3 regions of the Pseudoalteromonas 'SMAR' genome follow, and region 3 is predicted to be linked to each of the others. Evidence: predicted binding sites of a transcription regulator. Region 3 holds the regulator's gene; each other region holds the start of a gene.
The links. The regulator sigma-54, encoded in region 3, starts transcription at its own class of promoters, with help from an activator protein. The targets are predictions, from matches to a motif close to GTTGGCACGNNNNTNGNNT.
Positions count from the first base shown of each region.

Region 1 (8,354 bases), on a different contig from region 3:
CTTTTTATGCGAATTTGCAACGCCCCTAACTCTGGTGGGTCGAGCCTGATTTCAGCTTGTTTATTATTCAGGTTCAACATCATTCCAACGCGTTGATTGAGCTCTTTTGCTGCATCATGACGAGCAATATTAATTGCTTGTTGAAGATTAGCATCTACCGTTGGCTTTGTCTGTGCTGCCGAGTTGCTACTTGAGTTTTGTGACTGCTGCAGCTGTTGTACCTCTTTCATCGTTTGATTTAGCGTAGCAGGTTCTGTGCTCGATGTAGCGTTAGGCGCTGCGTCTGTCCGTGTTGTGCTAAAAATATTATTAAATGGCGCTCTTTCAGCTTTACTGTTCTCTTTCACTGCTGCACTTTCTTGGCTACTGGTGGCATTAAACTCTTTGTCGCTAAGCTTTTCCGACAGCTTTTCAGTCACTTGTTTTTCTATTTGTGGCTTTTCACTGACTTTGGCTTGTTCAGGCTCACCTTGATAAGCACGCTCATTGGTCATCACTTTGTCTTGTTTTAACTGTTTAACCGGTGAAATAAAGTCACTGCCGTTATCTACTTTTCTCAACTCCTGCGGTTTATCTTGCGGTTTCGTTGCTAACGGCATGTCAGAGTCATTTTGCGGTTCAGGATTTGCTGGTAATACTCCAGATTGAGCCGGCTTAAACGGCTCATTCACCCCTTTCACTGCAACCAAATTTTTATTGGCTAATAACTGAGCCACCGCCTTTTGCACGCTAGGTGAAGCATCATAAATATCGACATCGCCATTTAACACCGCTTGCAGCTCTTTTTGTTGCACAGGGTTCAAACTATTAAGCACGCTTGTGACCTTCTTAGTCAACTTTGACTCTACCGCTTGATCAGAGGAAGCTGAAACATTATCAGTCAGCCTGCTCTGCTCCATAGTGCCTTGGAGCTGGTCAGATATAGGACCTGTGTCCGCTTTATTTCTAAAGTAGATGATGGTTTGCTGCTGATTGCTTTGAGTCGTACTTTGTGTATTACCACCAGTGCCATTACTCTCCTTACCTGCTTCAGGCTCTGAAAGGAGTTGACCAGTGCCCTTTTGAGCCTCAGGTAGTCCTATAGGCATCGGTTTAGGTGCTTCATTGTGAGGTAACTCTGGTACTTTAGGTTTCACTTCATCGTTCAACTTTTGCACTGCTTGCAATTGCTCTCGAGTTGACTTTGACTGCTGCTCTACTATTGACTTTATATTACTATCACCAATAGCTGCAGGTGACTGCTTAACAACAGTTGAATCGACATTATCATCGCCAATAACTGCAGGCGACGACTTAACAACAGTTGAATCGGCATTATCATCGCCAATAACCGCTTGTAACTGCTTAAATGCTGTTGACCCGGTATTATTATCGCCAGTAGCTGTAGGTGACTGCTTAACTGCTGTTGACTCGGTATTATTATCACCCGCAATTGCGAGTGCCTTCTTAACTTTTTTCTCAACCTCTTGTACCATTTCATCAGAAATGATCTTTTGCTTACCATCTTCTTGTAATTGTTCAGTGTTTTGCTGTTTTTGCCCACTAGCAACGGTTGCAACTTCATCAGCGGTTACTTGTGACGGGCTACTGCTGGGTTGCAGAGCTGCGCGCACAGCTGTTGATACTTCTTTTGGTGCAGAGTTTAATGAGGTGCTTTGCTGTTTCGCTGCAGCAATTTGCGATAATAAGTCGTTACCTGCCGAAGTGCCCGCCACTTTATCTGGCGTTACAATCTCGCTCAAGATGGCTTCATCACTGTTAGTAAGTGCTGGTGATGTTGTGGCCATTGCTGCGGTTTGTTTTGCGGCATCACTCACCGGTTCAGAGTCAGCAGTATCTTTATCTGATATGGATTCAACCGCAACATCAGCCTCTTCAGTGCTGTTGTCATCGACTGCTTGCTGATCATCGTGTTTAGTCCCTGAGCCCAGCTCTGCGTCTGATTTCCCTTGCTGCACCTCTCCAGCATTGTCTAGTTTTGCCATGAGCGAATTAAAGTCATCGCTACCCAGAGCCTCTTCAGCATCTGACGATAAGGGGGCACTTTTCGCTTCATTATTGCCGCGCTGCAGCAGGTTTGCAAGCATCACATTCATTTTGAACTACCTCAACAAGTGGCAAGTTTCTGCCTTTTTATGAGCACATCAAAATACAACCCAATGATTTTATTGATGTTATATTTTGACCCCATAGATAAACCAATTCACTAAGTTAAATACTGCATAATTCAAGCCAACTTCACTAAAGCTGACTCAGCACTGGAGCCAGGCGTAAGTCCTCTACCAAACTGATGGTCTGCGGACAAACTGGTTGGTAGCAAACTCATCAAGCATTTTCTGTTCTGCTTTGGCTAACTTTGCCTGATGCGCTAATTGTTGTTTCTCAATCAGCTTTTCAATGGCCTTGGTTTTGGCCTGTTGCTCTAGCCATAGCTTACGGCGCTGCTCTACTACCTGCTTAGCAGTGTTCACGGTAGTGCTCTGCTGAGCGATCGCTTGCTCTATTTTATTAATGAAATTGTGATATTGATTAAAACCACCACTGCTTAACCCCGTTTGGGCTTTGCCATGAAGTTGCGTGGTGTATTCCAATCTAAAGTCGTTGAGTCCTGCCAACTTTTGCTGATTAATGGACAGGTGTTGTTGTGCCTGAGCAAAGTTGGCTTTCAGTTGCTCTTCTTTGTCTTGTTCCAGCTTAAGTAAGAGGTTCAGTTTGTTGGCGGCCATTATGCTTGTCCTAGTAATTGCGCTAGATTCTGAAGACAATCATCGTAGCTGATCACTTCTTTCATACCTTGCTGTAAAAAGTGATTCACAGCCGGCATCATTTCAATGGCTTGGTCTAACATTTGGTCGCTGCCTTTTTGGTAGGCACCCAAAGTGATCATATCTTTATTTTGCTGATACTTAGAGTAAACCTGTTTGAGAACTCTCGCTTGTTGTAGATGGGCTTCAGAGACCACTTGTGGCATAACACGACTGATCGACTTTTCAATATCAATGGCAGGATAATGGCCGCTATCGGCCAGTTCACGGGACAGCACAATATGTCCATCTAAAATAGCTCGAGCAGCATCAGCAATGGGATCTTGCATATCATCCCCCTCACTGAGAACCGTGAAAAAAGCGGTAATGGAGCCTTGCCCCTCACCACCATTACCAGCGCGTTCAACTAACGCAGGCAGTTTTGCAAATACAGATGGCGGGTAGCCTTTCGTCGCTGGTGGTTCACCCACTGCCAGAGCAATTTCACGTTGTGCCATGGCATATCGTGTCACGGAATCAAGCAGTAGCAACACGTTAAGACCTTGATCACGAAAATACTCTGCAATGGTAATGGCGCTTTCGCAGCCTTTTAACCGCATCAAAGGTGAAGCGTCCGCAGGGGCAGCCACTACCACCGAGCGGCGGCGACCCTCAACGCCAAGAATTTCATCAATAAACTCTTTTACCTCACGGCCACGCTCACCGACCAAGCCAACCACAATGACATCGGCCTCACTCCCTCGGGTCATCATCCCTAGTAACACAGACTTACCCACACCACTTCCGGCAAACAAGCCCATTCGCTGCCCTTGCCCCACGGTGACGATGGAGTTGATTGCACGCACACCAACGTCCATGGGCGCATCAATGGGTCTTCTTGCCAGCGGGTTAATAGGCGATGCAGCGAACTTCAAATGCTGTTCCGCCTCGATTGCCCCCAGTCCATCCAACGGTCGGCCCAAGCCATCCACCACTCGACCCAATAAGCTCATACCCACAGGTAACCCGGCTTCTTTGACTTTAGGGATCACCCGCGCACCGGGAAGCACACCGGTAATATGATCGTTGGGCATGAGGTATAAGGTGTCTTGATTAAAGCCGATGACTTCAGCGTCGACAAAGCCACCTAGGGTCTCTATTTTACATTGACTGCCCACCGAGGCGTTTAACCCTTTGGCTTCCAGGGTTAGCCCCACTACACGGGTCAAGCTGCCAGCGACGGCAACGCCATAAGGTTTAATAAACTTTTGATACTTTCCCAGTCGCTCGCTCATTGCAGCCGATGTTGACATGATTTTGCATACCCGTACGTTATGGTTAAGCCTCGACGCTAATATTGTCGCACGAAGCTTATTGCTTTTGCTCTATACCGCTATCTTGCAAAAAAGAGTCCAACACATCATTTATGCGGTTTTTCACTGTCATATCAATTGACGATTGCGCGGTTTTTACCTCGCATCCGCCTCTTTCTAAGGTGGGTTCGGGAATTAACTGCCAGTGCTGTGCAGCAATGTGCTCCTCGCCATACATCTCCTGGACTAAAGTAAGGTCGTCGGGGTGAAGGTGGATGCGAACACTTTGCTCATGAATAGGCAAAGCGTCCATGGCTTTTTTTAAGGCATTTAAAATTAGTTCTGGGGAAGTTTGTAACTCCTTGAAGATCACTTGCTGCGCCAATAAATTGACTAAAGTAACCAATTGCTGTTCGCAGTCATCATCGACTTTTTTAATTGGGTCCTGTAAGGCATCAAGCACACTCGACAATGCTTTCATACGCTCTTCAATCAGAGGCTGAGCTTCTTCCAGCCCTTTTTCCTTACCAATTTCGACGCCTTCTTTGTAACCGGCCTCTTTGCCTTCACTGACTCCTTTATCAAATCCTTCAATGTAGCCTTGCTCATGACCTTGTTTGATGCCTTCATCGTAGGCGTCTTGGCGGATCTGCTCGAGCTCTTCAATAGTCAGGGTAGGAAACTCTGGCTCCTGTGGCTCTGGCTCTTGGGGTTTTTCCTTTTTACTGTAAATTTCTTCCAAAGGTGTACCGTAGGCCGTTGAACGACCTCGGTATTTTTCTGGTTTATCAGATACATCTGGGATTGGCCAATTTTCTAAAAGTTCGTCAATCGCGCTGTCGCTGACGGGACGACCTTTATACAGCTTTTTATCGACCATAGTTTATAGGAACTCCTCGCCGCCACCGCCGCCGAGCATAATCTCACCAGAGTCGGCTAAGCGTCTGGCCGTTGCCAGAATCTCTTTCTGTGCCGCTTCCACTTCGCTGATCCTAACTGGCGGCATGGCCTCAAGATCGTCTTTCATCATTTCCGCTGCACGTTTTGACATGTTATTCATGATCTTATCTTTCAAGCCCTCATCAGCGCCTTTAATGGCTTTCATTAAGACATCTTGTTGCACCTCACGTAAAATCGCCTGGATACCGCGATCTTCAACGTCCATAAGGTTCTCAAAGACAAACATAAGATCTTGAATTTGCTGAGACATTTCCTCATCATGCTCACGGATTGAATCCATTAGCTGACCTTCAATATTGGTATCGAGGTAGTTCAAGATATCTGCTGCGGCTTTTAAGCCGCCCATTTTCGCAGCTTGGGCACCGGCTTGACCTGCGAACTGTTTCTCCATGATTTCGTTGAGCTCTTGCAGTGCCGCTGGTTGCACTTCTTCTAAGTTGGCGATCCGCATGGTTAAGTCTAGGCGCACTTTCTCAGGAAATTGCGCTAGAATTTCAGCTGATTGCTCAGGCTCCAAATAAGACAATACAATGGTTTGAATTTGCGGGTGCTCATTACGGATGATATTGGCAACCTGCTTAGAATCCATCCACTTTAAAGAGTCCAACCCTTTCGCGCCAGAGCCCATAACAATTTGGTCAATCAGGCTCGCCGCTTTATCTTCACCTAGCGCCGCAGTAAGCGCCTTTTTAATAAAGTCTTCAGATTGGAAACCAATGGTACTGAAGCTTTGAATTTGTTCAATAAACAGGTTGTGTACTGCGGCAATTTTGGCTTGCGATAAGTCGTCCATCGCCGCCATCGACATCCCCACCTTTTGCACCTGCTTAGGCTCCAGGTGCTTTAGTATTTGTGCGGCATCCTCTTCCGTTAAACTTAGCAGCAAGATGGCCGCTTTATCGACGCCGTCAAGCTTGTCAACGTCGAACGCCGCAGGTAATTGTTTTTCTTCTTGATCAGTCATCTTCTGTCAACCACGCTTTCACAACTTGTGATGAGAGTTCAGGCTCGTTAGCGACCAGAGCACGTACTGCTTTAAGTAGGTCTTCGTCACCGTGTAGGTCAGGCAATTGTAATCTACCATCTGAGGAGAAGCCAACTGCCGACTCATCAAAGTCATTATTTAACATATCAAGGGTGCTGTCACCGAGGTCTACGCCACTGGTTAATGCATCTTCGTCATACTCTTCCAAGGTATCTTCTGGGTAGATTAGACGTTTCAACATAGGTCTTACTACCGCTAAGATTAGCACAATGATAACCAATGTTCCGGCGCCAAGACGGATAACTTTTTGGAACCAGTCTTGCTCCCACAGTGGTAATTCCTCCACCGCCATTAAGTCTTCACGAACAAATGGTACTGTTACTACTTCTAGGGCATCACCTCGCTGCATGTCAAAGCCCACGCCACCTTGTAATAAACGACGAATATTATTCAGCTCTTCTTGTGAGCGTGGAACCATCTCCATGTTGCCTTCGGCATTGGCTTTTTGCACGTAATCCACGGCCACACTGACACTGATGCGGCGAATAACGCCAGTTTGTTGACGCTTATGGCTGATTGTGGTGTCTAACTCATAGTTACGAGTCGCTTCTTTTTGCACACTGCTTGGCGTAGCACCCTTACCATTACCACCTTGACCTACGACTTCGGGGATGTTTGAGTCCATAGGCGGCTGATTGGTTAACGCACCAGGGATCCCCACAGCCAAGCCACCGATGTTGTTTTCTTCATACGTAGTTTCACTGCGCACCGCTGGTAAGTCTGGATTGAAACGTTTCTGCGTCTCTTCTACCGAGCTAAAGTCCATGGTTAAATCGACTTGGGCAGTGAAGTTACCTAAGCCCACAGTTGGAATAAGAATACTATCAATTTTTTCCAGGTATTCTTGCTCACGCTTGCGTTCAAGGTCATATTCTTTTCTTGAGCGTGCTGCCAAAGAGTCTTGCGAGCCCGAATTAAGTAGGCGGCCATTTTGATCGGTTACGGTAACACGTGCAGGCTCTAAACCTTGCACTGCTGAGGCAACTATATCAACAATGGAATCGACTTCTTCGCCGTCTAATGTGCGACCGCGTTTCATGGTCACAACCACAGTAGCTGACGGTTTTTTCTCACGACGAGCAAAGACATTTTCTTTCGGGATAGCCAATAATACCTTGGCGCGGTTGATATCTTGCAGCTCTTCAATGGTGCGCGATAACTGTTGTTCACGGCTGTGCTTTAAACGCTCACGTTCTAAGCGCTGACTCACCCCAAAGCCCATATCTTGCATTAAGATATCAGTACCTGAACTGGGTGACTGCGAGAAACCGTCACGGGCCATGCTGAGTTTAATGTTTTGGTAATCCGACTCAGCCACCATAATGGTGTTGCCATCAAGCTCGTATTCAATTTTCTGCTGATCAAGGAAATCGAGTGTTTCCACCAACTCTTCGGTAGGGTATTTGCCTAATGGACGCATATCTGGCTGACGCGCCCAGATAATGATGAAGATTGCTATTGCTAAACAAATTGCCAAAGCAATGACCAGAGTAACCTGGCGTAGCATATCGACACCACTTAACGCGCTAAAGTAGCCAGATTTTTGCTCTTGCTGCTCATCTGCGCCGCTATCGTTATTCATAGCGCCGTCGGAAAGCGTTAGATCTGTTGATTGATTAGTAGCCACGATTACTCTCCAAAGTCACTCTATTAAACTGGCATGCTCATAATTTCTTTGTATGACTCAACAAGTTTATTACGCACTTGTACTGTTGCCTCAAAAGCCACCGAAGATTTTTGCTTGGCGATCATCGCTTCTGCCAAAGACACACTGCGATCTCCAGTTTCAACGGCAACCACTTTTTGCTTAGCGTTTTGCTGTAAGCCATGAACGGTATTCAAGGCATCAGATAATAAATCGCCAAATTGCGCAGATGACGAAGCGGCTGTTTTAACCGGCTCAACCGTAGGCTGTGGATTTTTAGTCGCTTGTGCAGCCATCGCTTGCATTTCTTGAAATAGCGCTGATGATTGTACTTTCATGATGCTTTATCCAAAATAACTATACGTAACTTAGTTAAAGCACATTTCATGCCAATAAATAAACAATATATTTCAATGACTTATAGAGCCTTTCTGTGACGGAATTTTGGCAGGAGGGAAATAAGCAGGCGCTGACTGCAGCGCCTGAAGTAAAAAACAGATAAAAACTCAGTTAAACGGGCAACGCAATCCCTAAGTCGCGCATTTTGGCCAACTTATAGCGCAGCGTTCTGGGGCTCATACCCAGCACTTCAGCCACTTGTTTACGTTTACCATTAAATTTAGCCAATGTATCGAGAATAATTTGAT
Region 1 is NZ_JBLWMW010000010.1:22,381-30,734, reverse strand. Features, by position in the region: gene ACNKW2_RS06325 (flagellar hook-length control protein FliK) at 1-2,096, opposite strand, end outside; gene fliJ (flagellar export protein FliJ) at 2,280-2,726, opposite strand; gene fliI (flagellar protein export ATPase FliI) at 2,726-4,057, opposite strand; gene fliH (flagellar assembly protein FliH) at 4,116-4,937, opposite strand; gene fliG (flagellar motor switch protein FliG) at 4,941-5,981, opposite strand; gene fliF (flagellar basal-body MS-ring/collar protein FliF) at 5,974-7,692, opposite strand; gene fliE (flagellar hook-basal body complex protein FliE) at 7,713-8,045, opposite strand; gene ACNKW2_RS06290 (sigma-54-dependent transcriptional regulator) at 8,218-8,354, opposite strand, start outside.
Region 1: ACNKW2_RS06325 (flagellar hook-length control protein FliK) is a predicted target of sigma-54. The motif match lies at 2,219-2,237, and genes of this name have one in related genera.

Region 2 (8,354 bases), on a different contig from region 3:
TGAGCTTAGCTTCTTCAATATATGAAACTCGGCGAAAACGTTTGGGTTGATACTCTTTTTTGATGTCTTCAGCCGTAATGATACTGCCTTTTTCGAGCATGTTGGCGCTAACTAACACTGGGAATAGACGGTCGATCCGGACATGGACGTATTGCGTCCAACTGACTAAATCGTTGCAGCGTAATTGCACGGTTACCTGAGTATTAAAAGGAGGAGTCATGGCCGTGGCGCGCTCTAATGGCTGTTGACACTCTCGGGCCGGGATGCGGTCATCCAGCGGTATGGTGGTAACCGAGAGCTTGCTGTCAGGGTCTTGTTCGATTTGAGGAGTAATAAAATCAATGGCCGCTTGCTCCAACATGTTGTTGTCATATTGCTGACAATGGGCATAGCCTATGCCTATAAAATAAGCGAACAAACAAAAAAATTGATTGTAATAGGTTTTTTTTAACAAACTCATGATGTTTCGACTATGCTTATGGGGTGAAACAAGGTATAAAGATTCTGCTTTAATAACTGCACCTAATCAAGGGTGTTTAACCATATCAGAGTCGAAGCAAAGATCGTTCCGATTAGCGGTTTATTCAGTAGGAGATTGAAATGGCAGGTGTTTTAGATTCGGTGAACCAACGTACCCAGCTGGTTGGACAAAACCGACTCGAGCTATTACTTTTTCGGCTTCAAGGTCGACAACGCTTCGGTATTAATGTCTTTAAGGTCAGAGAAGTTCTACAATGTCCTGCCCTGACGAGCATGCCAAAGTCTAATCCGCTTATTCGTGGTGTGGCTCATATTCGTGGTCAAACTATTTCAGTAATTGATATGTCGCTGGCGGTAGGTGGGCCTCCTATCCAAGATATCCGCAATTGTTTTATTGTTATCGCTGAATATAACCGCTCAGTTCAAGGATTCTTGGTAAGCGCTGTAGAACGTATTGTCAACATGAACTGGGAGAAAATAATGCCGCCACCTTCGGGGGCTGGTCGTTATTCTTACCTAACCGCAGTAACAGAAATTGAAGATGAATTAGTCGAAATCCTTGACGTAGAAAAGATCTTAAACGAAATTTGTCCTATAGATACTGAAGTCAGCGCTGGAATTGTCTCTGATGGCGAAATGCAAAAAGATTTGGGCGAGCGTATTGTCTTTATTGCTGATGACTCGGCAGTAGCGCGAAACCAGGTCAAGCGTGCATTAGAACCTTTAGGAGTGCAAACCGAGTTGGCTAAAAACGGCAAAGAAGCGCTGATCAGGCTTAGAGAAATTGCCGATATGGACTGTCAAAATAATGTCACCGAGCGCGTAGGCTTGTTGATATCGGATGTTGAAATGCCGGAAATGGATGGCTATACCTTAACGGCTGAGATCAAGGCGGATCCAAAGTTAGCGCCACTTCATGTTATTTTACATACTTCCTTAAGTGGGGTATTCAATCAGGCAATGATTGAAAAAGTAGGCGCAGATGATTTTATTGCTAAGTTTAACCCCGATGAATTAGCCGCAGCGGTTAAGAAATGGGTTCATTGTGATTAAAGCTGGTGGTAGCACTTGGAAAATAAGCATTTAGAGCAAAAAGAGTACGATCAATTTCGAACCTTTCTGGAGCAGCAGTGTGGGATCGTACTGGGCAACAACAAATTGTACTTGGTTAAAAGTCGATTAGCTCCATTGATGGCGCGCTTCAATGTTGAATCTTTGTCATCGTTAGTTGCTAAAACACTAAGCCCCCATGAACGGCAACTTCGTGCCGCGGTGGTTGATGCCATGACTACCAACGAAACCTTATGGTTTAGAGATACTTACCCGTTTGAGTTACTTAAAAATCGGATCTTGCCGGAGTTTAAAGATCTAAGAAGACCAGTGAAAATTTGGTCAGCGGCAAGTTCGTCAGGACAAGAGCCGTATTCCATTGCCATGTCAGCGAATGAGTATGTCAGTAAGTCGCCAGGCGCCCTCAAAATGGGCGTGCAGATAGTGGGTACTGACATTTCTAATACCATGCTTGATATGTGTAAAAACGCTGAATATGACGCTTTGGCGTTAGCGCGTGGATTGTCTCCAGAGCGACGCAAAAAGTTTTTTACCGACAGCGGTAATGGTATGGCTAAAGTGGTAGAGCCAATACGAAAAATGGTGAGCTTTAGGCACCTTAACTTGTTGGACTCTTATGCTTTGATGGGCAAGTTTGATGTCATTTTTTGCCGCAATGTACTGATCTATTTTTCCCCAGAGGTCAAAGCAAAAATCATTGCGCAATTTGCACAGTCACTCAATCCTAATGGTTACTTGTTTTTAGGTGCCTCTGAGTCAATGGCCGGTTTAAGTGATGACTTTACTATGATCCGCTGTAACCCAGGTATTATTTACCAGAAAAAATAGTCACTCTACCATTAAGCTTCGCAACAGTGCCTCAAAACACTGTTGCAAGCCAGCTCTATAATACCAATCCGGATTAATACTTACTCAATTTGAGGGATCAAATTCAACGCTAACTGCGTTAAAAATTTCTCATTTAGAACAACTAAATAGCAAAATTTTCGCCTTGCCTATACGGATATAGGCACCTTGGCGGTAGCAGGACGCGAGAGCGGTGTTATCGTCAGAATTTTCTTGCCTCAAATAGACCACTTAATTGAGCGAATTGGTATAATTATCAACTTGCTCCTACATCGTCTTACTGATGCTATTGAATTGCTGTTGCCGAACCTTGACTTGCTTAGCTTTGCCGGTGCCACTTCTGACAATAACTTTTTCCTGTCATAGAAAAACGTTTGCTCCTCTTTTTTAATAACAAGCTGATGCTTAAAACCAACCTTAACCTCTACTATTTTTGTTTCGTTGACAGTGATTTTTGATGAGCATAAGTTTAATGAATTAGCCTCAAATAGATCATTACCTCGCCTTTTTAATGGTATTAACCATTGAAATTAAAGAGAAAAAATAAATTTATATTTTGGCCTAAAGATTGCTTTATCACTGTGAGTCAAATTTTTGGAGTTTAACTATGGCTATAAGTTTCGATAAAGCACTGGGTGTTCATCAGCATACCATGCTGATCCGCTCGCAACGTGCGGAAATGTTAGCGAGTAATATCGCAAATGCGGACACTCCAGGATATAAAGCAAAAGATATTGACTTCGCAGGTGCCTTAAAAGCGGCAAAAGCGGGGCAAAGAAGCGGCAATGATATGGTGAGAACTGATGCCAAGCATCTCAGTGGTGGCACTAAAATGACCAACGCAAATGAACTATATCGTTCGCCAAATCAAGCAGATACAGGTGATGGTAACTCAGTGGACATACAAGTGGAACGAAACTTGTATACACAGAATGCATTAGAGTACCAAGCCAGTTTGCAGTTTTTATCTGGTAATTTCAGTGGCCTTAAAAAGGCACTGGGTGGTCAAGGAGCATAATTATGAGTCTTTACAACGTTTTTGATATTTCTGGCTCGGGCATGAGTGCCCAAAATGTGCGCCTGAACACCACTGCGAGTAACATTTCGAATGCCAACTCGATAAGCTCCAGCCAAGAAGGAGTGTATCGCGCTAGACATCCGGTGTTTGCAGCTGAACTTTCTAAAGCTTCAACTTCCCAAAATAATGCCATGGGATCGTCTGTTGGAGTGAAGGTGCTAGGTGTGGTTGAAAGCGATAAACCGCTTCAGATTGAGTACAATCCAAACCACCCTAGTGCTGATGCAAATGGCTACATTTATAAACCGAATGTGAATGTGGTAGAGGAGATGGCAAATATGATTTCAGCCTCTCGTTCTTACCAAACCAATGTTCAGGTTGCAGATGCTGCAAAGCAAATGTTGAGCAAAACCCTGCAGCTTGGTCAGCGCTAGATTGGGAGTAACAGCTGATGAGTAATGACGTAAATTCCGCTACTTCGTCGTATATGGATTCTCTGCGGTGGAATAAAGAAAATCGCACCACAGAGGAGCAACAGAACCGAGATACCTTAACGCAGGAAGATTTCTTTTCATTGCTTACTCAGCAGCTGTCTTATCAAGATCCCAGTAAGCCTGCAGACAATGATCAGATGATTGCGCAGATGACCAACTTTACTATGGCTGAGGGGATCTCAAAGTTAAATTCGAAGTTCGATTCTCTGAGTGCCTCGATGACCTCTAATTCCGCTTTGCAGGCATCCACCTTAATTGGTAAAAAAGCACTGCTGGAGTCAGATACCTTAGAACTTGGTGGAGATGCCATTACATCGGGATCCGTGGTTGCAGAGAAACCAGTTGAGAATTTGTCCATTTCCATTGTTGACCAAAGTGGTTCGGTAGTGAGAAAGCTTGATTTAGGTGCTCAATCTGCCGGAGCAATTAAGTTTGAATGGGATGGCAAAAACCAAGATGGCGATGCCATGCCAGCAGGTGATTATACCATCAAGGCTGAGGGAAGTATCAATGGTCAGTTTTCCACTCTTCCCACGGCAACATTCAGAAATATAGACAGTGTTAATGTCAACGGCTCCAACGGCATTGTAATTAACACCCGCGAAGGGGCTGTGCGCCTCATTGACATTGCAGAAATAGCATAAATTAACAGATTAGCCTAGAAGAGGTGAGAGTATGAGTTTTAATATTGCACTAACAGGTTTGTCTGCGGCACAAAAAGACCTTGATGTAACCGCAAACAACATCGCTAACGTAAATACTACTGGTTTTAAAGAGTCTCGTGCCGAATTCGCGGATGTATACGCATCTTCAGTATTTAGCTCAGGCAAAACAAAAAGTGGTGATGGTGCCCAAACGGCCATGGTTGCACAGCAATTTCATCAAGGCTCTTTAAAGTTTACAAACAACTCGCTGGACTTAGCTATTACGGGTGAGGGATACTTCGCCATGGCTAACTCGATTGGGTCCCAGGACTATTCATACACTCGAGCTGGCGCATTTAAGCTCAATAAAGACAATTTTGTTGTAGATGCCCAAGGTAACTTTTTGCAAGGTTTCCCTGTTGACCCTGCCACGGGTGAGACTACTTCGGTGAGTTTAAGTACTTCATCTGCTTTGCAAATTCCAGATGCTTCTGGATCTCCACGAGCAACTAGTGAGGTGTTTTCATCGTTTAACCTAGATGCACGAGCCACACCGCCTGCAGCAGCGTTTGATGCTACTGATAGGACTACCTATAACGCCTCAACCTCAACTACGATATATGATTCTCTAGGTGAGCCACATGTAATGCAGTTCTTTTTTCGAAAAACTGCAGATAACCAGTGGGATGTTCATGCGACATTAGATAATCAAGAGTTTGATAATAATGGTGCACCAGGTGCTGGTCCAATTACTAACTTTATATTTAGTGCCAGTGGCTTACCACAGGCTCCGGTTACAGGTTCTACTTTCTCGCCACAAACTTCAATAACAGGTGGTAACTTAACCACCTTGCTGAGCAACGGAGCTTCATTTCCAAATGACCCAGTTATCAATTGGCGCGATGAGGCGAACACTACCAACAAATTGCCAACCCAGTATGCCAGCCGCTTTGAAGTTAAAGCGTTAGAGCAGGATGGTGCTACGGTAGGGCGACTATCTGGGGTTGATATTGGCGCCGATGGTAAGATTGTGGCTTCTTACAGTAATGGTGACTCTACCTTCCTAGGCCAGGTTGCCATGGTGCGCTTTTCCAACTCACAAGGGCTGCAACCGGTTGGTAATACCGCATGGAAAAAGAGCTTAACTTCTGGTGAGCCTCTAGCTGGTGAGCCAAACTCAGGGACGTTAGGCTCGATAAACTCTTCAGCGCTTGAGCAATCGAATACCAACTTAACTAACGAGCTGGTCGACCTTATTAGCGCACAGCGTAACTTCCAGGCCAACTCCCGTGCCTTAGAGGTTAACTCAACGCTCCAGCAGAACATTCTGCAGATTCGATAAACTATTATGCCCTCCAAAGGCTGCGCACGTCGCAGCCTTTTTTATTGCCGTCAAAAACATCACTCATAACTTGGCACTAAGCTTGCAGTAACCAATACAAGTTAGAATTTTAAGGGTCATCGTTATGGATAAAATGGTATATATCGCCATGTCAGGCGCGAAGCAAAGCTTACGCGGTGTGGCATTAAAAGCGAATAACCTTGCTAATGCCAATACGACTGGCTTCAAAGCCGATTTTGCGCAAGCCCGCTCAATGCAAGCGTTTGGTGAAGGGTTACCGACTCGGGTGTTTGCTATGCAAGAACGCCCTGGCACCAATATGACCGGTGGCGCTATCGTTGAAACCGGCCGTGAGCTGGATATTGCTGTGGATGATAAGTCTTGGCTCAGTGTGGTGGACGCCAGTGGTGAAGAAGCTTACACCAAGGTAGGCACGCTCAACATCCGTAATGATGGCGCCTTGGTCACCAGTCATGGCCGTCAACTAATTGGCGAAGGCGGTCCTATCGTTCTTCCTATTCCAGTAGATAAAGTGGTGTTTAGTGACGATGGCTCAATTCAAGTTAGGCCTCAAGGCGCCCCTGCCAACTTTTTGGAAGTGGTGGATAGGCTCAAGATTATTTCAGCCGATAATAGCAAACTGGCGAAAGGCAACGATGGCCTGTTTAGACCAAAAGAAGACAAACTTGAAGACGGCATTTGTGGTTTTTGTGAAATATCACCCACTGCCAAAGTCCAGAGTGGCTTCTTAGAAATGTCCAATGTTAACCCAGTTCACGAGATGGTGGATATGATCAACCATCAAAGACAATTTGAAATGCAAATTAAGCTGATGAAAACAGCTGAAGAAATAGACGAGCGACACACTTCGCTCCTACGCATAGTATAAGCGTGAGGTAAGAGTTATGAATCCTGCACTGTGGATAAGTAAAACCGGCTTAGATGCCCAACAAACCGATATTTCGGTGATTTCGAATAACTTGGCAAACGCCAGTACGGTGGGCTACAAGAAAAGCCGTGCTATTTTCGAAGATCTTTTATATCAAAACATCAACCAGCCAGGCGGGCGCAGCTCTCAAGATACTGAACTGCCTTCAGGCTTGATGCTAGGTGCTGGTGCTAAAGTGGTTGCTAACCAGAAAAACTTTTCTCAAGGCAATATGCTCAGTACTGAAAATTCGCTGGATTGGATGATCCAAGGCCCGGGTTTTTTTGAAATTCAAATGCCTGACGGTACCACGGCGTACTCCCGTAATGGTCAGTTCACTACTGATGAGGAAGGGCGAGTCGTGACATCTGGTGCGGGCTTCCCACTGCAACCAGAAATGAACGTACCGGATGATGCTCAGTCCATTACTATATCGCAAGATGGTGAGGTGTCAGTAAGAGTCGCCGGGCAAGCCGAAAACGTGGTCATTGGTCAGTTGGTGATCAGCGACTTTATCAACCCATCGGGCTTAGAGCCAATCGGCCAGAACTTGTACACCGAAACCGCAGTAAGTGGTGCGCCAGTACAAGGGAATCCGAGCGTTGAAGGGCTTGGCAAAATTGTGCAAGGGGCATTAGAAACGTCTAACGTAAATGTCACCGAAGAGCTGGTTAACTTGATTGAAACGCAACGGGTTTATGAAATGAACTCGAAAGTCATCTCATCAGTGGATCAGATGCTTAGTTACATTAATCAGCAACTTTAATTAGGGGGTAGTATGCGTGCATTATATTTAGCCATCGCAACGGTTGCAGCACTCAGTGGCTGTAGCACAACACAGAATAAACATGTGGTGCGTGATGATCCTTATTATGCACCTATCTACCCAGAAGAAACACAGTCGCAAATGGTCGCCACGGGCTCACTGTTTAATACCCAGTTTTCCAATGATCTATACGCCGATAAAAAAGCGTTGCGAGTAGGAGATATTATTACGGTGGTGTTAAGAGAAACCACGCAAGCGACTAAGGCGGCAAACTCCACGCTGGAAAAAGACAGTGAGGTGTCAGTGGATCCTTTGATAGGCTTAGGGGGAAATGCCATTAATATTGGTAACGATGCCATCCAGTTTTCATCGGGCTCGGCCTCTTCCTTTGAAGGAGACTCACAAGCTAACCAGTCTAATAGCCTATTTGGTAATATTTCCGTCAATGTGACGCGTGTTTTACCTAATGGCAACCTAGTGATCCGCGGTGAGAAGTGGCTGACCTTGAATACTGGCGAAGAGTTTATCCGTTTAGAGGGGCTGGTACGGCCTCAGGATGTCAAAGCGGATAATACCGTAGAGTCTAACCGTGTTGCCAATGCTCGAATTCAATATTCAGGCAAAGGCGATCAGCAAGAAGTGCAAAGTGCTGGTTGGTTAACGAGCTTCTTTATGAGCGCGATAATGCCATTTTAAGGGTGTAACAAATGAATAAGTCGATAGCAAAACTACTGTTAAGTTCAGCGCTGTTCGCTCTGACTGTGA
Region 2 is NZ_JBLWMW010000026.1:41,240-49,593, forward strand. Features, by position in the region: gene flgA (flagellar basal body P-ring formation chaperone FlgA) at 1-460, opposite strand, end outside; gene ACNKW2_RS11995 (chemotaxis protein CheV) at 601-1,533, shown strand; gene ACNKW2_RS12000 (CheR family methyltransferase) at 1,549-2,379, shown strand; gene flgB (flagellar basal body rod protein FlgB) at 3,005-3,415, shown strand; gene flgC (flagellar basal body rod protein FlgC) at 3,418-3,849, shown strand; gene ACNKW2_RS12015 (flagellar hook assembly protein FlgD) at 3,867-4,553, shown strand; gene flgE (flagellar hook protein FlgE) at 4,585-5,895, shown strand; gene ACNKW2_RS12025 (flagellar basal body rod protein FlgF) at 6,020-6,784, shown strand; gene flgG (flagellar basal-body rod protein FlgG) at 6,801-7,589, shown strand; gene flgH (flagellar basal body L-ring protein FlgH) at 7,602-8,285, shown strand; gene ACNKW2_RS12040 (flagellar basal body P-ring protein FlgI) at 8,297-8,354, shown strand, end outside.
Region 2: ACNKW2_RS12025 (flagellar basal body rod protein FlgF) is a predicted target of sigma-54. The motif match lies at 5,965-5,983, and genes of this name have one in related genera.

Region 3 (8,354 bases):
TGCACAGCGGGGATACTATCCCTATGGTCCATGAGCTCAGCACAGTGAAAGAAGCCTTATTTGAAATGTCAGCTAAAGGCTTAGGTATGACTGCCATTGTCGATGACCAAAAAAGCCTCAAAGGGATTTTTACCGATGGTGACTTGCGTCGTATTATCGAGCAAAAAGTCGATATTCATAGCACTCCTATCACCCAGGTAATGACGGCCAAATGCACCACCGGGAAAGCCAATATGTTGGCAGCTGAAGTGCTTAATATTATGGAAAAAAAGCGCATCAATGGCTTAATTGTGGTGGATGATAACAACACCCCGATTGGTGCTTTGAATACTCAAGATTTGCTGCGAGCAGGAGTGTTATAATGCAGTTTCAAGATTTATATCAGCCCATATCTGAGTCCGCTTGGCAGCAAGCCAGCAACATTAAATTACTTATTTGCGACATTGACGGTGTTTTTTCCGATGGTCGCATATACTTAGGCAATAATGGCGAAGAACTAAAAGCGTTTAATACCAAAGATGGATTTGGCGTCAAAGCGCTCATCGCAAGTGGCGTTGAAGTGGCCGTTATCACCGGTCGCCATTCACACATTGTTCAGCAGCGTATGACTAGCTTGAATGTAAGGCACATTTATCAAGGCCAAGAGGACAAGTTGCAAGCCTATCAAGCACTGAAAAACACACTCAATCTAAGCGATAGTGACATTGCCTATATAGGCGATGACGGCCCAGATTTACCAGTGATGGAGCAAGTGGGTTTTGCGGTAGCGGTCAACGATGCTCACCCGGTAATTAAACAAATTTCAGATTACATTACCTTGCAGCCAGGAGGCTTTGGCGCAGTGCGAGAGCTCACTGACTTATTGATGTTAAGCCAAGGTCATAGCCTAACCACCAAAGGGGTCAGTGCATGACCGCTCTTCGTGTCATCTTACTTATTGTTTTCGCTGCCATCATGGTGTGGATGTGGTCTCCCATGTTCAACCAAGATACTAGCCGCAAAAGCCAAGGAGATGAGCCGCTGGCTAAACCTGACTATGTCGCCACCGCATTACAACAAACCACCTACAGTGAAAACGGCTTGCTCAACTATCAAGTCACGGCAGATAAGATGGAACTCTATCAAGACCTTGGTTTTAGCCATTTTGAGAAACCCATTTTTACCTTGTACAACGGCGAGCAAAATTGGCGCATTAGCGCCCTTGAAGCCACATTATATGAAAACAACACCCTGATTTTAGAGGGCCAGGTACTAGCACAAAACTTAGTGCCAAACGCCATGATAAGCGATATTAACGCCGATAATGTCAGAGTCGATATTAAGCAAAAATTGATGAAGTCGGAACATCCAGTCATTATTACAGGTCCTAGTGTTAAGATCACCGGAAAAGGCCTGCATGCGGATTTACACAACCAAGTGATCGAACTCATCAATCACACTAAGACAATTTATTATGACCAGTAAAGTAATGAACAAACTCGTTTTTTTAGGCCTATTAGCTGCCGCTACCAACGCGCTCGCCGCGGAGCAAAATGAAGTCATCATCGACTCCGGAAGACAGCAAGCCCAGCTACAGAGCAACATTGGTATTTTTGAGCAAAACGTGGTGATTATCCATGGTGACAGGAAAATCCAAGCCGACCGCCTAGAGGTCCATCGTCGCGCAGAGCTTGGCACCAACAAACAATTATTGGTTGCCACCGGAAGCCCAGCTATTTTTAGCGAAAAACAAGCGGATGGTAGTTTGTTAGAGGCTAAAGCCAATGAAATTCGTTACGACGTAGCAGCTCTGACGCTGGTTATTTCCGGTGACGCCGAAATTAGCCAAGCTGGACAAAAAATTAATGCCCAAGTCATCACCTATGATATTGAACAACAACTGATCAGCGCTGAACGTTCGGGGCAACAGGATTCCAGGGTCAGAACCGTATTAGTGCCGGTTGATGAGGACGATGAAAACAAAAAAGAAAAAGAACCACAACCATCGCAAGGTAACAATCCATGAGCGTATTAACAGCAACTGGGCTTGCGAAAAGCTACAAAGGCCGACAGGTGGTCAAAAATGTTGAGTTAAGCGTTGAAGCTGGCAGCATTGTCGGTTTATTAGGGCCTAATGGCGCTGGCAAAACCACCACGTTTTATATGATCGTAGGCTTAGTGCCTAGCGACAAAGGTGAAATTAGCATAAATGATGAAGACATCACGTTATTGCCAATGCACAGCCGCGCCCGAATGGGGATAGGCTATTTACCCCAAGAGTCCTCGATTTTTCGTAAGCTTTCCGTATACCAAAACTTAATGGCCATTTTAGAGACCCGTAAGGACTTAACCAAAGCCCAACGTGAAACCGAACTCAATGAACTATTAGATGAGTTTAATATCCAGCATATTCGCGACTCACAGGGAATGGCACTGTCTGGTGGCGAACGACGTCGAGTAGAGATCGCCCGAGCTCTGGCGGCCAACCCGAAATTTATTCTCCTTGATGAACCTTTTGCTGGTGTTGATCCCATTTCGGTGTTAGATATAAAGACCATAATTGAGCACTTAAAAAATCGTGGCATTGGCGTGCTAATTACCGATCATAATGTCAGGGAAACCCTTGATGTATGTGAAAAAGCTTATATTGTTTCACATGGGGAATTAATCGCATCAGGTACGCCAGAACACGTTTTAGCCGATCAAACCGTAAGAGATGTCTACCTAGGCGAACAATTCAAGCTATAGTTAAGACGTAGTAATAATAACTGTTATAAGGGATTGTTAAAGATACATGAGGCAATCATTACAGCTGCGCATGGGGCAGCAACTTACAATGACTCCACAACTGCAACAGGCGATACGCTTGCTGCAGCTCAGTACCTTGGATTTGCAACAGGAAATCCAAGAAGCACTGGATAGCAACCCGTTGCTAGAAGTGGAAGAAGGTGAAAACGCTGATACCGAAAGCTTGGAGCAAAACAACCAAGAAAAATCCGCTGCAGACGAAGGTCAAGCATCTCAGGAAGAAGCGCCTGTCAGTGATTATGAGCTCGATTCTGATACCGCCATGAGCAAAGACACGGTTAGCGATGACTTAGCCATGGACGTCACTTGGGATGAGTATATGAGTGCAGCCCCTGTTGCCAGCTCAGCTCCTCTTCCAGATGATGATAATGTTTATCAAGGAGAAACATCTGAGTCGCTGCATGACTATTTGATGTGGCAATTAGAGCTCACTCCTTTTAGTCCCACGGATAGAGCCATTGCTATTGCCATCATTGAGGCGGTCGATGTCTCTGGATTACTCACCCTAAGCTGTGAAGACATTCTCGACAGCATTAATGACGCAGAAGCAGAGGAACCGATAGAGTTAGACGAGGTGGAAGCCGTACTCAAGCGTGTGCAGCTGTTTGACCCTGTTGGTGTTGCTGCACGGAGCTTGCAAGAGTGTTTGTGTATACAGCTTAATCAGTTTGCATCAGAGACACCTTGGCTGGCAGAAACCAAAATGATCCTCACTGAGCACATCGATCTACTGGCGAGCCGAGATTACCGTACCTTAGCGAAAAAGACGCGGTTAAAAGAGGCCGAATTGAAAGAGGTGATGACGCTGATCCACAGCCTCAATCCCAAGCCGGCCGCCAGCATTATTCGTGAAGAGCCTGAGTATGTCATCCCTGATGTCTCGGTGAAAAAAGTAAAAGGTCGCTGGGTAGTCGAACTCAATCCTGATGCCATGCCAAAAATCCGCGTCAATGATCATTATGCGGCCATGTCTAGAACCGCTCGCTCTAGTGCTGATAGCCAATTTATTCGCTCCCACTTACAAGAAGCTAAGTGGTTTATTAAAAGTCTAGAAAGCCGTAATGATACTTTATTAAAAGTAACCAATTGCATTGTCCAGCAACAACAGGCATTCTTTGAACATGGCCCTGAAGCAATGCGCCCAATGGTACTTAATGATGTCGCTGAGATGGTTGATATGCATGAGTCTACAATTTCTCGTGTCACCACCCAGAAGTATATGCATACGCCTCGTGGTATCTTTGAGTTAAAGTATTTCTTCTCTAGCCATGTCAGTACCGAAAACGGCGGTGAGTGCTCATCTACCGCGATTAGAGCGCTCATCAAAAAGCTAATAGCTGCAGAAAACACCGCTAAGCCATTAAGTGATAGCAAAATTGCAGATATTTTAGCTGAGCAAGGAATTAAGGTAGCGAGACGTACGATTGCAAAATATCGTGAATCCCTAGCCATTCCACCGTCAAATCAACGTAAAAGCTTGATTTAAGACGTAAAAAACCAAGAAGGAAAATGCTTATGCAACTAAATCTAACTGGTCGCCATGTAGAAATCACAGACTCATTACGAGACTATGTCACCAACAAGTTTGCGAAGCTAGAGAGGCATTTTGATCATATAAATAACGTTCACGTGATCCTTGATGTTGAAAAGCTGGTACAAAAAGCAGAGGCAACATTACACGTCAATGGCGGTGAGCTGTTTGCATCGACCGAGCATCAAGATATGTATGCGGCAATTGATAAGCTCATTGATAAGCTAGACCGTCAAGTTATCAAACACAAAGAGAAGCTCACTCGACACTAAAATGAAATTATGCACATTAGTGAACAAGGACTGTAGCAAAGCTGCGGTCCTTTTTAATAGCAAAAAAAGAATTCTAGAATACATCAGTGAACTGGCTCACCAGCAACTTCCTGATGTTAGCAAACACGTCATTCTCGATGCGTTAATGACACGGGAAAAGCTCGGCAGTACTGGGATAGGAAAAGGCATTGCCATACCCCATGGTCGGTTGCAAGGTATTGAGCAAATTCTGGCGATGGTGCTGGTGAGTGAGCAGCCGATCGCCTTTGAAGCAATCGACAAGCAACCCGTGGACATTTTTGTCGCTTTTATTGTCCCTGAGGGCAATAATGAAGAACACTTAAAAACTTTAGCTGCTATCGCTGAAAAACTGCAAGACAAATCGTTTTGTAAACAGCTACGGCACGCCAAGACCGATCAAGAGCTTTACGCAGTTATCCAAGGAGACGATAATGGGTGATGAAGACAAGGGGTTAGAGTTAATCATTATTAGTGGCCGTTCTGGTTCTGGTAAATCAGTGGCTTTACGCGTGCTAGAGGACTTAGGCTATTACTGTGTTGATAACATCCCGGTCAACCTGTTGCCTTCTTTGGTGCGCAGCGTATCCGATAACTACAATAAAATCGCTGTCAGCATCGACGTTAGAAACCTACCCAAAGAACAAGACGAATTTAACGACATTCTTGAGTACCTTCCTGGATTTGCTAAGCCCGCTCTATTTTATTTAGATAGTGACGATCAGACCCTTATAAAGCGCTTTTCTGAAACCCGACGTTTACACCCATTATCGCTGCATAACTTACCACTCGATTTAGCAATAAAAAAAGAGCGCGAGCTATTGGATGTCTTGATCACCCGTGCTGACTTTTTACTCGACACTACCAGCCTCAGTGTCCACCAGCTTGCTGAAGAGATCCGCGAGAAGATTTTAGGTAAAAAAGACAAACAACTGATCATCACCTTTGAGTCATTTGGTTTCAAACATGGTATCCCCAAACAAGCCGACTACGTGTTTGATGCCCGTTTTTTGCCCAATCCTCATTGGGAGCCAGAACTAAAACCGTTAACGGGATTAGATCAGCCGGTGATTGACTACCTTGCTAGCCACAGCATAGTGCAGAAGTTTACTTGGCAAATTCAAACTTTCGTGCAAACTTGGCTGCCACATCTAGAGCGAAATAACCGCAGTTATTTAACCATAGCCATTGGCTGTACTGGCGGTCAGCACCGCTCTGTTTATCTTGCGCAAACCATTGGTGAACGCTTTGCCAAAACCCACAGTAACGTCAAAATACGCCACCGTGAGCAGGAAGGCTAATGCAACAAGGGACCTTTTTAATCAAAAACAAACTCGGCTTGCATGCCAGAGCCGCGTCGGTGCTGGCGCAACTAGCGACGCAATTTGATGCCTCAGTCACGCTTTATCAAGGCGATAAGTCAGCCGCCGCTGATAGCGTACTAGCACTGTTGTTGCTTGAGAGCAGCCAAGGTAAAGAGGTCAAGGTGGTGTGCGAAGGCCCTGATGCCGATAAAGCGCTGGCTGAAATTGGCGCCTTGATTGAAAACAAATTCCACGAGGATGAGTAATACCAAGCTGTTTGGGTAACTCATCTTTACTGTCCTATCTTCACATCCTGTCGCCATAGCGGATCTGGTGGCGCTTTTGCTTTACTCTACTTGGTAGTTTTTTGTAAAGTGGGTTACACTGTATTGCCCTCCTGGCGCTGCATGTAAGGTTGGTTCTCTGCAATAAAATAACAAAATAGCTAGGGTAAAATATAAAACCAACAACCATAGTATTCAGTATTAACACGCAAAAGGATGCCTATGCCTGAAGTATTTGAGCAAGACTACACACTGGAACAACTGCAAAAGGTGACAAAAGCCTTAAACAGTGGACAGTTTGTTCAAGTTCGGCGGGTATTAGCTGAAACCGCACCGTGTGATACTGCTCTTTTACTCGAGTCTTCACCCCATAAAGTCCGTGCCATGCTCTGGCAATTGGTCGACCCAGATATTCAGGGGGATGTCCTTGAAGAACTGTCCGAGGACGTGCGTTTGGGGATCATCGCGCAGATGGAACCTGAGCTCATCGCAGCGGCTACCGAGGACATGGATGACGACGATCTCGGCGACGTATTAAGAAGCCTGCCTGATACCGTTTATCAAGACGTGATTGGCGCCATGGATAGCCAAGACCGCGATCGCGCCACCCAAGCCTTATCGTACAAAGAGCACTCTGCCGGTGCTTTAATGAGCACCGATACCGTCACCATTCGCCCCGACGTCACCTTGGAAGTGGTATTTCGTTACTTGCGCTTAAAAGGTGAGTTACCCGATGGCACCGATGAGCTCTATGTGGTCGACAAAGACAACTGCTTTTTAGGGGCGTTAACCATCAATTTATTATTAACCAGCTCACCTGAGAGCTTGGTGCGTGACTTGATGGATGAAGACAAGGAAACCATCCCTATCTCGATGGATGAATCCGAAGTGGCACAACTTTTTGAGCGTCACAACTGGATCTCAGCGCCTGTGGTGGACGATAACGCGCATTTGCTAGGCCGAGTCACCATCGATGACGTAGTTGATGTTATTCGTGAGGACGCTGAGCACAGCTTACTAAGCATGGCCGGTCTTGAGGATGAAGAAGATACCTTTGCACCGGTGATGAAAAGTAGCCAGCGCCGCTCTATTTGGCTTGGCATTAATCTTTTAACGGCGTTACTGGCGGCCTTCGTTGCCAGTTTCTTTGAAGGCACGTTAGATATTCTGCCCATTCTTGCGGTATTAAATGGCATTGTGCCCAGTATGGGTGGTGTGGCTGGTAGCCAAACGCTCACCTTGGTGATACGTGGTATCGCCCTTGGCCACATTAACCAAACCAACCAACGATTTTTACTCGGCAAAGAGCTGGCCATTGGCGCGCTCAATGGCGTGCTTTGGTCTGTGCTCATCGCTGGGGTGATTGCTATCTGGCAGTGGGACTTTAAACTCGGCGGCGTAATTGCCTTTGCAATGTTTATGAACCTGGTGGCGGCAGGTATTGCCGGCGCCAGTATACCCATCATTTTAAAGAGAATGAACATCGACCCAGCATTGGCCGGCAGTGTGGTGCTCACCACAGTCACCGATATAGTGGGTATTTTTGCTTTCTTAGGTACCGCAACCTGGCTGCTGGTTTAGGGTATTAGAACGATGCTGGCACATGCCAGCACCGTGGGCCGCGTTACTCTCCACCAACTTGCATATTATTAACCAGCACCGAGCCAGTTTGCACCGCGCCGCGCTGCTCAATATCACCGCCAATGCCCTCAATGCCCATAAACATGTCTTTTAGGTTTCCGGCAATGGTGATTTCGCTAACGGGGTATTGGATTTCGCCATTTTCCACCCAGAACCCTGCCGCGCCACGGGAGTAATCACCCGTCACCGTATTAACACCTTGTCCCATAAGCTCGGTTACCAACAACCCAGTACCCATATTAGCGAGCAAGCTAGTGAGATCATCGTGAGTTGGCTTGACCAGCCAATTGTGAATACCCCCGGCGTGCCCCGTCGCTTCCATTCCTAAGCGTCGCGCTGCATAGCTTGCCAACAGGTAAGTATTTAGCACGCCATCGGTGATAATATCGCGGTCCACCGTCTTGACTCCTTCACTATCAAAGGGGCTAGACGCTAAGCCACGCATTAAGTGAGGCTTTTCTGTAATGTTGACACAAGGGTTAAAGATTTGCTCACCAAGTGTGTCGAGTAAAAAGCT
Region 3 is NZ_JBLWMW010000004.1:123,422-131,775, forward strand. Features, by position in the region: gene ACNKW2_RS03315 (KpsF/GutQ family sugar-phosphate isomerase) at 1-362, shown strand, start outside; gene kdsC (3-deoxy-manno-octulosonate-8-phosphatase KdsC) at 362-913, shown strand; gene lptC (LPS export ABC transporter periplasmic protein LptC) at 910-1,464, shown strand; gene lptA (lipopolysaccharide transport periplasmic protein LptA) at 1,454-2,005, shown strand; gene lptB (LPS export ABC transporter ATP-binding protein) at 2,002-2,727, shown strand; gene ACNKW2_RS03340 (RNA polymerase factor sigma-54) at 2,774-4,273, shown strand; gene hpf (ribosome hibernation promoting factor) at 4,303-4,590, shown strand; gene ptsN (PTS IIA-like nitrogen regulatory protein PtsN) at 4,592-5,050, shown strand; gene rapZ (RNase adapter RapZ) at 5,043-5,909, shown strand; gene ACNKW2_RS03360 (HPr family phosphocarrier protein) at 5,909-6,178, shown strand; gene mgtE (magnesium transporter) at 6,419-7,777, shown strand; gene pmbA (metalloprotease PmbA) at 7,821-8,354, opposite strand, start outside.